Bradyrhizobium sp. AZCC 1610: one gene and its partner. Each later gene encodes a partner of the first gene's protein in a complex. Links are inferred from orthologs where the notes say so. Each region holds a gene or a part of one and is shown in the gene's direction. Other genes may lie near its edges.

What was found.
Region 2: the proteins of trxA (region 1) and trxB are in contact, whole or in part, in a crystal structure (PDB 1F6M), measured with the Escherichia coli proteins. The link is inferred for Bradyrhizobium sp. AZCC 1610 from one-to-one orthologs.

Annotation. Positions count from the first base shown.
Region 1 is NZ_JAZHRR010000001.1:7,383,365-7,390,922, reverse strand. Bases 4,674-7,558 are described here. They hold trxA (thioredoxin), read left to right. Parts: upstream 4,674-5,898; coding sequence 5,899-6,219; downstream 6,220-7,558. Other genes in these bases: V1279_RS36170 (bifunctional folylpolyglutamate synthase/dihydrofolate synthase), read right to left, coding at 7,406-7,558; V1279_RS36175 (metallophosphoesterase family protein), read right to left, coding at 6,396-7,136; addA (double-strand break repair helicase AddA), read left to right, coding at 4,674-5,793. Outside these bases: double-strand break repair protein AddB, read left to right, coding at 1-2,302; more of addA, read left to right, coding at 2,296-4,673. UniProt on the Escherichia coli protein: Participates in various redox reactions through the reversible oxidation of its active center dithiol to a disulfide and catalyzes dithiol-disulfide exchange reactions.
Region 2 is NZ_JAZHRR010000001.1:5,827,825-5,834,089, forward strand. The notes cover bases 1,173-4,133. They hold trxB (thioredoxin-disulfide reductase), read left to right. Parts: upstream 1,173-2,150; coding sequence 2,151-3,116; downstream 3,117-4,133. Other genes in these bases: V1279_RS28650 (DoxX family protein), read left to right, coding at 1,173-1,308; V1279_RS28655 (Lrp/AsnC family transcriptional regulator), read right to left, coding at 1,391-1,870; V1279_RS28665 (LysR family transcriptional regulator), read left to right, coding at 3,119-4,042. In the rest of the region: transcription elongation factor GreA, read left to right, coding at 1-471; more of V1279_RS28650, read left to right, coding at 898-1,172; dapA (4-hydroxy-tetrahydrodipicolinate synthase), read left to right, coding at 4,637-5,569; V1279_RS28675 (hypothetical protein), read right to left, coding at 5,618-5,758; V1279_RS28680 (hypothetical protein), read left to right, coding at 5,994-6,128.

The DNA of each region.
Region 1 (7,558 bases):
GAACCATCCGCAATTCGCAATGCACGGGCTGCTGAATCGCTTCGGCATCAAACGCGGCGATGTCGAAATTCTGGGGACGCCTGCACCGCAGGGACGCGACGTGCTGGTGTCCGAGACGATGCGGCCGTCGAGCGCGACCGAACAATGGCACGACCGTCTGGTCCAGCCGGAAGTCTCGCTAAGGATTGCAGGCGGCATGACGAAGCTTGCCGTTGTCGAGGCGCCTAACTCGGAGATGGAGGCGCTGGCGATCGCGGTGGCGATGCGCGAAGCGCGGCACCTGAACAAATCGGCGGCGCTGGTAACGCCGGATCGCGCGCTGGCGCGGCGGGTGATGGCGGCGCTGACACGCTGGAATCTCGAATTCGACGATTCCGGCGGCGACGCGCTGATGGATACGCCAGGCGGCATTTTCGCCCGCCTCGCCGCGGAAGCAGCCAGCAAGGGGTTGGAGCCACCGACCTTGCTCGCGCTGCTGAAGCATCCGCTGTTTCGGCTCGGCGGCGCATCCGGCGCGTTCAGGCACGCCATCGAGATCCTCGAACTGGCGCTATTGCGCGGCACCCGGCCGCAAGCAGGAACAGCCGGATTAGCGCGCGACTTCGATCGTTTCCGCGTCGAACTCAGGAAGCTCCGGAGCCATGAGACATCCTCGCTGCACGCCTCCGAGCCGCGCGCGAAATTAAGGGATAACGAGCTCGACCAGGCCCAATCGCTGATCGGGGCGTTGCAGAAGGCGCTGTCGCCACTTGAAGTGATGGGCTCGTCAAAACCGTTCGATTTCGCCGAACTGGCGCAGCGCCATCGCGAAACGCTGATCGCGCTGTCGTCGGATCAAAACGGCGTTGCCGTCGTTTTCGAGGAAGCGCAAGGCGCTGCATTGTCAGCGGCGTTCGACGAACTGCTCGCCGAGCAAAAGCCGAGCGGCCTGATGGTCCAGCTCGGCGATTACCCCGATGTGTTCCAGACCGCCTATGCCGACCGCATGGTGCGGCGGCCGGAATCGGCAACTGCTCACTTACACATCTACGGCCAACTCGAAGCGCGGTTGACCGAATCCGATCGCGTCATTCTTGGCGGGCTGGTCGAAGGCGTATGGCCGCCGGTGCCGCGGGTCGATCCCTGGCTGAGCCGGCCGATGCGTCATGAACTCGGCCTCGATCTACCGGAGCGGCGCATCGGTCTTTCCGCGCACGATTTCGCGCAACTATTGGGAACGGACGACGTGATCCTAACCCATTCGGCCAAGGCCGGCGGCGCGCCCGCTGTCGCCTCGCGCTTTCTGCACCGCTTGGAGGCGGTCGCCGGCCAAGCGCGCTGGGACGCGGCCAAAAGTACTGGTGAAAATTACGTCCGCTTCGCCGCCGAACTGGACCAGCCCGACGCGGTCGAGCCGATCGAGCAGCCCACGCCGAGGCCGCCGGTCGCGACGCGGCCGCTCAAACTGTCGGTCACGGCGATCGAGGACTGGCTGCGCGATCCCTATACGATCTACGCGAAATATATTCTGCGGCTCGATCCGCTCGATCCCGTCGACATGCCGCTGTCGGCGGCCGACCGCGGCTCGGCGATCCATGACGCGCTCGGCGAATTCACGCAGAAATTCGCCGACGCCCTTCCCCCACAGCCAGCGCTGGTGCTGCGCGGCATCGGTGAAAAATATTTCGCGCCGCTGATGGAGCGTCCCGAGGCAAGGGCGCTGTGGTGGCCGAGGTTTCAGCGCATCGCCGCCTGGTTTGCCGATTGGGAGCTGGCACGGCGCGACGAGATCGAGAAGATTGCCGCCGAGATCAGGGGCGAGATCAAGATTCCACTCGGCAACGAACGCATCTTTACGCTGTCGGCGCGCGCCGACCGGATCGAGCAGCGCCATGACGGCAGCTTTGCGATCCTCGATTACAAGACCGGCCAGCCGCCGACCGGCAAGCAGGTACGCATGGGCCTGTCGCCGCAACTGACGCTGGAGGCCGCGATCCTGCGCGAGGGCGGCTTTGAGAATATCCACGCCGGTTCATCCGTCGGCGAACTCGTCTATGTCAGGCTCAGCGGCAACAATCCGCCCGGCGAGCAGCGGTCGCTGGAGCTGAAGATCAGGAACAACGATACACCGCAACCGCCGGACGAGGCGGCCGATTACGCCCGCGAGCAGCTTGAAGCGCTGATCCGCAAATTCGAGAACGAGGAGACGGCCTACACTTCGCTGAACCTGTCGATGTGGTCGAACCGCTACGGCGCCTATGACGATCTCGCGCGCATCAAGGAATGGTCGGCGGCCGGCGGCCTGGGGATCGAGGAATGGTGAAGGCTGCCCGCATCATTCCCGATGCCGTTCGCGCGACGCAGGCGCGCGCGTCCGATCCGGCGGCTTCCGCCTTTGTCTCGGCGAACGCAGGCTCGGGCAAGACCCATGTGCTGGTGCAGCGGGTGATCCGGCTGCTGCTCGACGGCGTGGCGCCGGAAAAGATCCTCTGCATCACCTTCACCAAGGCAGCCGCCGCCAACATGGCGGAGCGGGTGTTCACCACCCTCGGCCATTGGGTGACGCTCGACGACGATGCCCTGGATTCGGCGATCCGCGAGGCCGGCATTCCGCATCCCAACGCACGGCTGCGCAAATCGGCACGCAAACTGTTCGCCTGCGCGCTGGAAACACCGGGCGGGCTGAAGGTGCAGACCATCCACGCGCTGTGCACGCGGCTGCTGCAGCAATTCCCGTTCGAGGCCAATGTGCCGGCGCGGTTTGCCGTGCTCGACGACCGCGACCAGAACGAGATGATGGAGCGCGCCAATCTCGGGGTTTTCCTCGAGGCGTCGCGCAACCCCGAAAGCGCCACCGGGCGCGCGCTGATGACGGCGATGGCGAGTGCCGCCGACGTCACCTTCAAGGACGTCGTGCGCGAGGCCTGCCTCAGCCGCGATCATTTCATGGCCTGGACGGACGTCGCCGGCAGCGCGCAGGCCGCCGCTGCGCAGATCTCCGCGGCACTCGGCGTAAACCCCGACGATCGGATCGAGGATGTCGAGCGTGACATCGTCGACGGACCCAACCTGCCGCGATCGCAATGGCAGGACATCGCCCTGGTTCTGGATACCGGAAGCAAGACCGATCAGGACCAGGCGGCGCGGCTGCGCGGTGCGCTGGTGTTCACCGGCGCCGCCCAGGTCGATGAGTATCTCGGCGTATTCCTCACCGACGCCGATCGCACGCCCCGCAAATCGGTGGTGACGAAGAAATTCTCTGACAACAACCCGGCCAATGGCCGGCTGTTCGAGCAGGAAGCGCTCCGCCTCGCACCTCTGATCGAACGCCGCCGCGCGGTGGTGGCGCGCGACCGCACCGAGGCGCTTCTTTATATCGCCACAGCGGCAGCGGCCAATTACCGCCGCGAGAAGCAGGAACGCGGCCTGCTCGACTATGACGATCTGATCGACAAGACATTGGAGATGCTCGACCGCGTCTCCTCGGGCTGGGTGCATTACAAGCTCGACCGCGGCGTCGACCATGTGCTGATCGACGAGGCGCAGGACACCAGCCCGCGGCAATGGGACATCGTCGCGCACATCATCTCCGAATTCACCTCGGGCGCAGGCGCGCGCGATGGCGTGCTGCGAACGGTGTTTGCGGTCGGCGACGAGAAGCAGTCGATCTTTTCGTTTCAGGGCGCGGCCCCACGCGAATTCGATCTGCGGCGCCGGGCGTTACAGCGGAAGTTCGAGGGCGCCGGACTGAAGTTCGATCCGGTGTCCTTTACCTATTCGTTCCGCTCGGGGCCGGCGATCCTTCACGCGGTCGACCAGGTGTTTCGCGAGCGGGATATCTTTCGCAGCATTCACGCGGTCGATATCGGCAATCCGATCCATCACTCGCTGGCCGACGCAGGGCCCAGCCAGATTGACCTCTGGGAACTCGCCGAGACCGACGACCGGCAGGACATCGAAGGCTGGCGTGCGCCGTTCGACGGCGTCGCCGCGACCAGCCCCGAAGTGAAGCTTGCCCGGCGCATTCAGGCCGAGATCAAGACGCTGGTCGGCAGCGGTGTGATGACCGGCAGCAAGAATGACCGCCGGCCGCTGCGCTATGGCGACATGCTGGTGCTGGTACGGCGGCGCGGCAACGCGTTCGATGCCGTGATCCAGGCGCTAAAGCACGCCGGGATCCCGGTCGCTGGCGCCGACCGTCTCAAGCTGACCGAGCATATCGCGATCATCGACCTGATGAACCTGGCTGACGCGCTCTTGCTGCCGCAGGACGATCTGGCACTCGCGGTGGCGCTGAAGAGCCCGCTGTTCGGGCTATCCGATGACGACCTGTTCAAGATCGCCTGGCAGCGCAAGGGATCGTTGCGCGCGGCGCTGGCTGAGCGCGCCCCAACCGACGGCCGGCTGCGGGATGCGCTGTGGCGGCTCGAGCAGTGCGAGCGCCGTTTTGCCCGCGAGACGCCGTTTGCGTTCTATGCCTGGCTGCTCGGCGGCGACGGCGGCCGCGCGCGAATCCTGCGGCGGCTCGGACACGAGGCGAACGACGCGCTGGACGAATTTCTGGAGCTGGCGCTGAATTACGAACGCAAGGCGCCCGCTTCGTTGCAGGGCTTTATGGCGTGGCTGCGCACGGCTGACCTCGAGGTGAAGCGCGACATGGAAATTTCGCGCGACGAGGTCCGCGTCATGACCGTGCACGGCGCCAAGGGGCTGGAGGCTTCCGTCGTGTTCCTGGTGGACACCACGACCTCGCCCTCGGATACGCAACGGCTAAAACTCATCAACCTGCCGCAGGGCAATGCCGGTCCGCATGCGCCGGGTGTGGTGGTCTGGGCCGGCCGCAAGGCCGAGGATCCCCCGGCCGTCGTCGCCGCCCGCGCGGCGATGATCGGGGATACCGAGGATGAATACCGCCGCCTGCTCTATGTCGCGATGACGCGCGCGGCAGACCGCCTGATCGTCGGCGGCTGCCTGCCCGGCAACATGAAGAGTGTCCGGCTGCTGTCCTGGTACGATCTGATCACCAAGGGGCTCGCCGGCTCCACCTTGCAGCTTCAGGAGATCGAGACCGCCATAGGCCGGGTGAAACGTTATACGCGCCCCGAGGAGGCCGCGCCGTTGGCCGCTCCCGCTGCTGCGCCGCCCCCGCCGGCGCCGACGGTGCTGCCCACCTGGCTGCTGACCCCAGCACAGCCCGAGGTCTCCCCGGAGAGCCTGTTGCGGCCCTCAGACCCCGCAGACAGCGAGCGTCATCCGGTACGGACGGCCGAATCGATGACACAGCGCGCCCGCGCCCTGCAGCGCGGCACGCTGGTGCACCGGCTGCTGCAATCGCTGCCCGATATCGCCGCCGAGCGCCGCCGCGAGGCCGCGCTGGCCTATCTGGCCCGCAATGCCGATGGCTGGACTGACGAGGAACGGCAGGCGCTGGCCGAAAGCACGCTGGCTCTGATTGCGGATGCGCGGTTCGCGCCGGTGTTCGCCCCCGGCAGCCGGGCCGAAGTCTCGATCGTCGGACGGCTGGAGCGGTCGGGAGAGCGGCCGGCGCTGGTATCCGGGCAGATCGACCGCCTCGTGGTCACCGACAGCGAGGTCCTGATCGTCGATTTCAAGACCAACCATGCCCCGCCGGGCCGGCCTGACGAGGCGCCGAGGGGCTATGTCCGCCAGCTCGCGCTGTACCGGGCGGTGCTGGCCAAGCTTTATCCCCAGCGGGCGGTTCGAACCGCGCTGCTCTGGACCGAAATCTCTGAATTGATGGAGATTTCAGCCTCCGCGCTGGAGGCCGAGCTGGCATCCATCATCTCGGCGTGACCCGCGCTTGACCCGGCCGGATCGCGTTCATAGGTTTGCCATATCATACCCGGGGCGCGATTCTTGACCGCGCCCCTTAATTTCTAACCGAACGAGGTAATTCCCATGGCCGTTGGCAAGGTTTCTGACGCCGATTTCGAAGCCGAAGTGCTCAAGGCGACCGGGCCGGTGGTCGTCGATTTCTGGGCCGAATGGTGCGGCCCCTGCCGCATGATCGCGCCTGCGCTCGACGAGATTTCCGGCGCCATGGGCGACAAGGTCAAGATCGTGAAGCTGAACGTCGACGAGAGCCCGAAGACGGCCTCGAAATACGGCGTGATGTCGATCCCGACCCTGATGATCTTCAAGGGCGGCGAAATGGCCTCCCGCCAGGTCGGCGCCGCGCCGAAGGCGAAGCTGCAACAGTGGATCACCGCTGCGGTCTGATCGGCTTTCAATTTGCTGATTGTGAAACGGCCGGCGAATTGCCGGCCGTTTTTGTTTTTGCGGCGAATGATCTCGTAGCCCGGGTGGAGCGCAGCGAAACCCGGGGCTTTCTCGCAAGCGGCTGAAGCTATCCCGGGTTACGCTGCGCTCCACCCGGGCTACGGGCTACGAATTCTTCAGCGTATCCATCCCGTCGAAAGTGCGGATGCAAATTCAGCGTCGCCATTGCGGCGCGCCAATGCCGCCATCGCATCGTTATCGTATGGCACATGCCGGAAGGTCACGCGCCAGCTTCCCGATGCCAGCTCGAGAACCGCATAGCGGGCGTCGGGCGTGCCCGCCTCTATCAGGTGCGGGAACGGGACGTTGTAGGAAAAGCCGGGAACGCCGACGCTACCGGGATTGACCACCAGGCGTCCGTCGCCGAGTCGCACCGCGCGCGCGATGTGGGTGTGCGCGCACAGAATCAGCGACTGCGAAATTCCATCCGCTTCTTTCTCGATCGCCTCCCGCGGCGACATCCTGACCGAGCCATCAGGCGTCACTGTCTCAAGCCAGTAAACGTTATCGTCGGCAGGTGTGGCGTGGCAGAGAAATACCTGATCGCGAAATATCTGCGTTGATGGCACCGTGCGCAGCCAGTCGAGATGCTCGATGCCGAGTTGCGCATAGGCGGGCCGATCCCACGAACCCATCTTCTCGACCGGCCGGTCGATCAGCCAGCGATCATGATTGCCGAGCACGTGAACAGCATCGAGCGCCATCAGCGCGTCCATGGTTCGCCGCGCGTCGAGCGGGCCGCTCGCCATGTCGCCGAGATTGACGATCTCGCCAATGCCCTGCGCGCGGATGTCAGCCAGCACGGCTTCGAGCGCGAGATAGTTTCCGTGCACATCGGCAATCGCGGCAAACCGCATGTTAATTCCAGCTTTCGACAGTTATGGTTGTACGACGTTGCAAGAACGATGTTAGGTCATCTAACTCATTTGGGTGAAACCAGCCTGCAACATCCTCCTTGGTTCTAGGATGGAACCCGGGTTCCGACTCGCAGTGTGGCGGCATCTTGGCTAGAGTTTGCAAAGACCGGGGCTGGTTAATTCATAAATAATCGATATTTCTACCCGGGCGGCCGCTGGAAGCAATTTCAGCGGCCATTTAATTTTCTTCGGACTAATTTCTTCGGACGTTATCCCGGCAGCGTGCCGTTGATCGCAAGCACATGGCCGGCGAGATAAAGTGAGCCGGTGATCAGGATGCGCGGCGGCACCTCATAAGCCAGCCGCGACAGCGCATGTAACGCGGCTTCGACACTTGCAGCATTTTCCACGCGCATGCCGAG
Region 2 (6,265 bases), 1.6 Mb from region 1 along the record:
GAAAAGGTTCCGATGACCGCGAGCGGCTATGCCGCCCTGGAGGTTGAGTTGAAGCAGCGCCAGTCGGTGGAGCGTCCGCGCATCATCGAGCATATCGCCGAGGCGCGCTCGCATGGCGACCTTTCGGAGAACGCGGAATATCACGCCGCCAAGGAAGAGCAATCGCACAATGAAGGCCGTATCGCCGAGCTCGAAGACAAGCTCGCGCGCGCCGACATCATCGACATCTCGAAACTGTCCGGCGACACCGTCAAGTTCGGCGCCACCGTCACGCTGATCGACGAGGACACCGAGAAGAAAGCAGTGTGGCAAATCGTCGGCGAGCCGGAAGCCGATGCCAAGAAGGGCCGCATCTCGATCACCTCGCCACTGGCCCGCGCTCTGATCGGCAAGAAGAAGGGCTCGACCGTGGAAGTTGTGGCTCCCGGCGGCGCCAAGGCCTATGAAATCACCAAGGTCGAGTTTCGCTAGTCACCTGCAAGTTACTGTTGCGACAAAGCCGCGTTTGCCACGCGGCTTTTTTGTTGGCTGCGTACTGACAGGATTGTGAGTGGAGGTGCGGCGGGTTTTCATAATAACTGAATTTCGATAATGATTATCGACCATAACTAAATGAGAGATTGCGTTGCCGGGGTCGGAGCGGCGACGCGTCGTCATTTCGACGCAAGAAGAGATGCGGCGGGAGGCGCACTCCGACCTGCGGAAGAAGGCCGCGTGCCGCACGGCTACGTTGTTGCGCTGCAATCGCGACGACATTGCCAACCGATCACGCGCGAGGGGAATGATTCAGTTTCACAGGTGTTGTGTCGGCATCACACGCAATACGCCAACACCGTGTAATATCGGCACGCTAAGTTCTAGCGCGTCAAACCAAAGGGGGACGATGACATGGACCAAATCGACAAGATGCTCGCGAAATGGCAGCCGACGGCGCTGAGCCTGTTTCGCTTCGTTACCGGACTGCTGCTGTTTCAATTCGGCGTAGCGAAGATTCTGAAGTTTCCGACAATTCCGGAGGGTAACGCTGCCGCCTTCCTCAACAAGGTGCAGTTGATGTCGCTACCGGGAATAGCCGGTGCGCTCGAGTTGATTCTGGGCGCGCTTTTGCTGCTCGGACTGTTCACACGGCCCGTCGCCTTCATTCTTGCCGGCGAGATGGCCTTTGCTTATTTCATCGGTCATGCGCCGAGGAATTTTTTTCCGATCATCAACGGCGGCACGCTCGCGATCCTGTTCTGCTTCGCCTGCCTCTACCTGTCGACCGCGGGCGGCGGGCCATACAGCGTCGACGAGATGCGGAAGAAGTAACTGAAGTCTTGTTCGTCATTGCGAGCCAACGGGTCGGCGCAAAGCGCCGCCCGTTGGCTCCTCGCAATGACGCTGAGGCGACTCAGCCCGCAACCTTCACATCGAGCGGCACCGCCGCTTCATATTTCGAATTGTGCAGCACCAGCGACGTCCGCACGTTGCGCACGTGGGGTGCTGCCGTCAGGTGCGTGACGAAATCCTGAAACGTCGCCATGTCGGGCGCGACGCATTTGAGGATGAAATCGACCTCGCCCGACAGCATCCAGCATTCCCGCACCAACGGCTCGGCGCGGACGAAATCCTCGAACGCGCGCAAATCCGCGTCCGCCTGGCTGGACAGATGAACTGAAGCAAACACCGTGACATCGAAGCCGAGCCGGCGTGGATCCAGCAGGCCGCGGTAACCCTGGATGTAGCCCTCTTCCTCCAGCGTGCGGACCCGGCGCAGGCAGGGTGGCGGCGAAATACCGACGCGTTTGGCCAGTTCGACGTTGGTGATTCGGCCGTCGGCCTGGATCTCGGCAAGGATTTTGAGGTCGATTTCGTCAAGATTCTTCGACACGCGCGTCGGGTTCCCTGGTTTTGGCTGCGCTTGGCAGGTCTACTGGCAACTCTCTTAGCGCAGGCCGCGCGACTTGCGCAATTTTATTGCGCGTGCATTGCCATATTTCGCGATTGTTACTTCAGTTCCGGGGAAAATTCGCTGGGATGAATTGCAATTCTTGCATAGCTACCCAGATATCTTAGACTTGGATTTGACACTTTCAGCGCCCCGCGACGTCCTTCCGGGCGCTTTCTGCTTAAGTCACGAACAAACCCCCGAATAAGAGAGGGATCCGCCGATGCCCGCGCCTATCCATGCCAAGGTCGTCATTATCGGTTCCGGCCCCGCCGGTTACACCGCAGCGATCTACGCGGCGCGCGCGATGCTGGAGCCGGTGCTGATCCAGGGCATCCAGCCCGGCGGACAACTCACCATCACCACCGACGTGGAAAACTACCCCGGCTTCGCCGACGTCATCCAGGGCCCGTGGCTGATGGAACAGATGGAGAAGCAGGCGGCGCATGTCGGCACCAAGATTGTCACCGACTTCGTCAACAAGCTTGAGCTGGCGCAGCGGCCGTTCCGGCTGACCTGCGACAGCGGCGACGTCTATCTGGCGGAAACCGTGGTCCTCGCCACCGGCGCGCAGGCGCGCTGGCTCGGCATCCCCTCGGAAGAAAAGTTCAAGGGTTTTGGCGTCTCGGCCTGCGCGACCTGCGATGGCTTCTTTTACCGCGGCAAGGAAGTCATGGTCGTCGGCGGCGGCAATACCGCGGTCGAGGAAGCGCTGTTCCTCACCAAGTTCGCCTCGCAGGTGACGATCGTGCATCGCCGCGATCACTTCCGCGCCGAGCGCATCCTGCAGGATCGCCTGTTCAAGAACCCCAAGATCAAGGTGGTCTGGGACTCCGCGATCGACGAAATCTGCGGCACCGAAAATCCCGGCAAGGTCACCCATGTTCGCCTGAAGAACGTCAGGACCGGCACGCTGACCGATGTGCCGGCCGACGGCGTCTTCATCGCCATCGGCCACGCGCCCGCAACCGACCTCGTCAAAGGCCAGATCAAGCTGAAACCCTCCGGCTATGTCGAGGTGGCGCCGAACTCGACCGCCACCTCGATTCCCGGCCTGTTCGCCGCCGGCGACGTGGCCGACGAAACTTACCGGCAGGCGGTCACGGCGGCCGGCCTCGGCTGCATGGCCGCCCTTGAGGCTGAACGTTTCCTGGCTTTGCGCGCGAGCGACCGCGCGGCGGCAGAATAGTCATGGTTCGAACGCGGAACGGATCTACGGACATGGATTGGGACAAGCTGAAGGTGTTTCACGCGGCGGCGGAAGCGGGAAGCTTTACCCATGCCGGCGAGCAACTCGGCCTTTCGCAATCGGCGGTATCGCGGCAGGTCAGCGCGCTGGAGCAGGAGCTCGCGGTGTCGCTGTTCCATCGCCACGCGCGCGGGCTCATCCTCACTGAGCAGGGCGACTTGCTGTTCCGCACCGCGCATGACGTGTTCATGCAGTTGCAGGCGGCGCGCGCCAAGCTGACCGACAGCCGCGAGCGGCCGAGCGGCGACCTCAAGATCACCACGCCGCCGGCGCTCGGCATCAACTGGCTGATCCCGCGGCTCGACGAGTTCACCGCGCTCTATCCTGATATCCGCATCTCGCTGATCGTCACCGACGAGGATCTCGATCTGTCGATGCGCGAGGCCGACGTCGCGATCCGGACCCGCAAGCCGACCCAGCCGGACCTGATCCAGCGCAAGCTGTTCTCGATCGGCTTCCATGCCTATTGCTCGCCCGAATACATCAAGCGCTTCGGCACGCCGCGGACGCTCGACGACCTCGACTCGCATCGCATCATCATGCTTGGCGATTCCCAGGTGCCGCCGCATTTGGCGAACCGCAGCTGGCTGATCGACGCCGGCCGCAACGGCTCGGGCCCGCGCGAAGCCTATTTTAAGGTCAACAATATCCTGGGGCTGGTCCGCGCCTGCCAGCAGGGGCTCGGCATCGCCGCGCTGCCCGACTACCTGGTCGAGGAGAACAACCGCTTGGTGCAGCTGTTCGGCGAAACCGACTCGATTCAAGTCGATACGTATTTCGTCTATCCCGAGGAACTGAAGACAGTCGCACGCGTGCAGGTGTTCCGCGATTTCGTGGTGAGCAAGGCGCAGCGCTGGCCCTCCTAGGAAGCGGTGACGTTTCGTCATCCCGCTTTGCGGATTAGCCTATTTTATAGAGGGCCCGCTCACCGCATGACTGACATGCGGCTTGGACGGTTGCTGCACAGCACTGATGAGGATCATAGTGCTCAAACGCTGAGCGGTCGCGTCGCGCATATGTCCCCCTCCTCCAGTGGCGCGGCAGTTCAGTAATCCCTCTTGGAAGGTGATTGTGTCGGCCTCACGTGGCCAATACCTCAAGCCGGGCTCTCTTGGGCCCGGCTTTTTTTTGCGCCCAAGTCTTTTCATCGACAAGTCTTTTCAGGCCCAAGTCTTTTCAGGCCCAAGTCTTTTTCATCGACAGGCCTTTTTCATCGACAAGTCTTTTTCATCGGCAGGCCAAGGTGCTGCGCGGATTGACATTGAGGTCCCCTGCCACCATCATCCGCACATGATCACGCGTTCGTGCGCAGCTTTGTCGTCGAAAAAAGGTCCCCACTTGGGGACCCGAGATCGACGCGCGCGCTAGTCTGCCGCAACCCGCGATCCGAAAGCCCCGCCGTCTGGACGGGGTTTTTTTGTTGGTCCCGTCTCCGGTTCACCCCATGAGGAGATGGAACGATGACTGCCCCTTCGACTAACGATCTCACAAGCCGCTTGCAGGGCCTGTGGCTGCCGCTCATCACGCCGTTTCGCGACGGCGAACTCGACGAGGCGTCGTTACGCCGGCTCGTCAGGCACTACGCGGCGGGCCCGGTCGATGGCTTCATTCTCGCGGCGACGTCGGGCGAAGGCATGTCGCTCCGTGCGGACGAACTCGAGCGGCTGGTGACGGTAACGCGCGGCGAGCTGTCCGGCAGCGGTCGCCACCTGCCGATCCTGTTGGGCCTGTCAGGCGCCTCTACCGCGAAGCTCTTGGATGCGCTGGATGAGACGGCGACCTGGCCGATCGACGGTTATCTGATCGCGAGCCCCTATTACATCCGCCCCTCGCAGCGCGGCCTGGTGCAGCACTTCACCGCACTCGCCGATCACGCCTCGTGGCCGATCGTGCTCTACAACATCCCCTACCGGACCGGCGTCAGCCTCACCAACGAGACGCTGCTGCAGCTCGCCTTGCATCCGAACATCGTCGGCATGAAGGATTGCGGCGCCGACCGCGCGCAGTCGATCGATTTCCTGGGCAGACGGCCATCCGGCTTCCGCGTGCTGACCGGCGAAGACGCGCTGTATCACGAAGCGCTCGCCGACGGCGCCGATGGCGCGATCCTGCTGTCGGCGCATCTGGAGACCGACGCCTTCGCATCGGTGCGGACGCTGTTGAAGCAGGGCGACCGTAACGCCGCGCTGGCGGGCTGGAAGGCCATTTCCGCGCTGACCCGGCTGCTGTTCGCCGAGCCGAGCCCTGCGCCCGCAAAATACTGGCTGGCGCGCGGCGGGCTGATCGACAGCGCCGAGGTTCGCCTGCCGATGGTGGAGGTGAGCGCGGAGCTCGCGGCGTTGCTTGACGAGGAAATCGAGCGACGCAGGCCGCAGCTGTTGCGGCGGGCGTAGGATGCGACCGGCTCCCTCTCGCCTCGATGGCGGGAGGGAGCAACTGGATCAGCTGACCAGCAGGCGATAGGTCAGTACCGGCGCGAAGCCGAGCACCATCGCCCAGATGGCAAACGACGACACCAGCAGAACGTCATGCGCTCGCTGGGCGAGTTCGCCGATCGGATATTTTTTGTCATGCGTGATCATTGTCATTCCCCCCGGTGATGTTCCTTGAGGAGAAATACCTACAGTTAAAATTTTAATGTCGCGGTCGGGCCTTCGCTCGAAGTTGCGGCTTCGCACTCACCAGCCATTAACCAGGATATCGCGGTGGTTAACCGGCGGTAGCAGGCGCGGTCAAATGCAAGCGAAATCGCAACCGGGTCTTTAAAACCGGTCGCGTATCAAGATGCCGGGAGCAACAAAAACGCGGGGGCGCGCCGTGCACTTCGAAAACAACAACACCATCCCTCAACAGGGATTTTCCACCGAGGACATTCTGTGGGGCGTCGGCATCTGGTCGGTGATCCTGACGCTGTCGCCGGTCGTGGTGTTCTACGTGCTGATGGTGGCGTAAGACCACCTCTACCTCCGTCATTGCGAGGAGCGAAGCGACGAAGCAATCCAGACTTCCTTTTTGGCCTTCTGGATTGCTTCGCTTGCGCTCGCAATGACGGGTTCTTCGCCACCCAAAAAGAAAAACGCGCGGAGCGC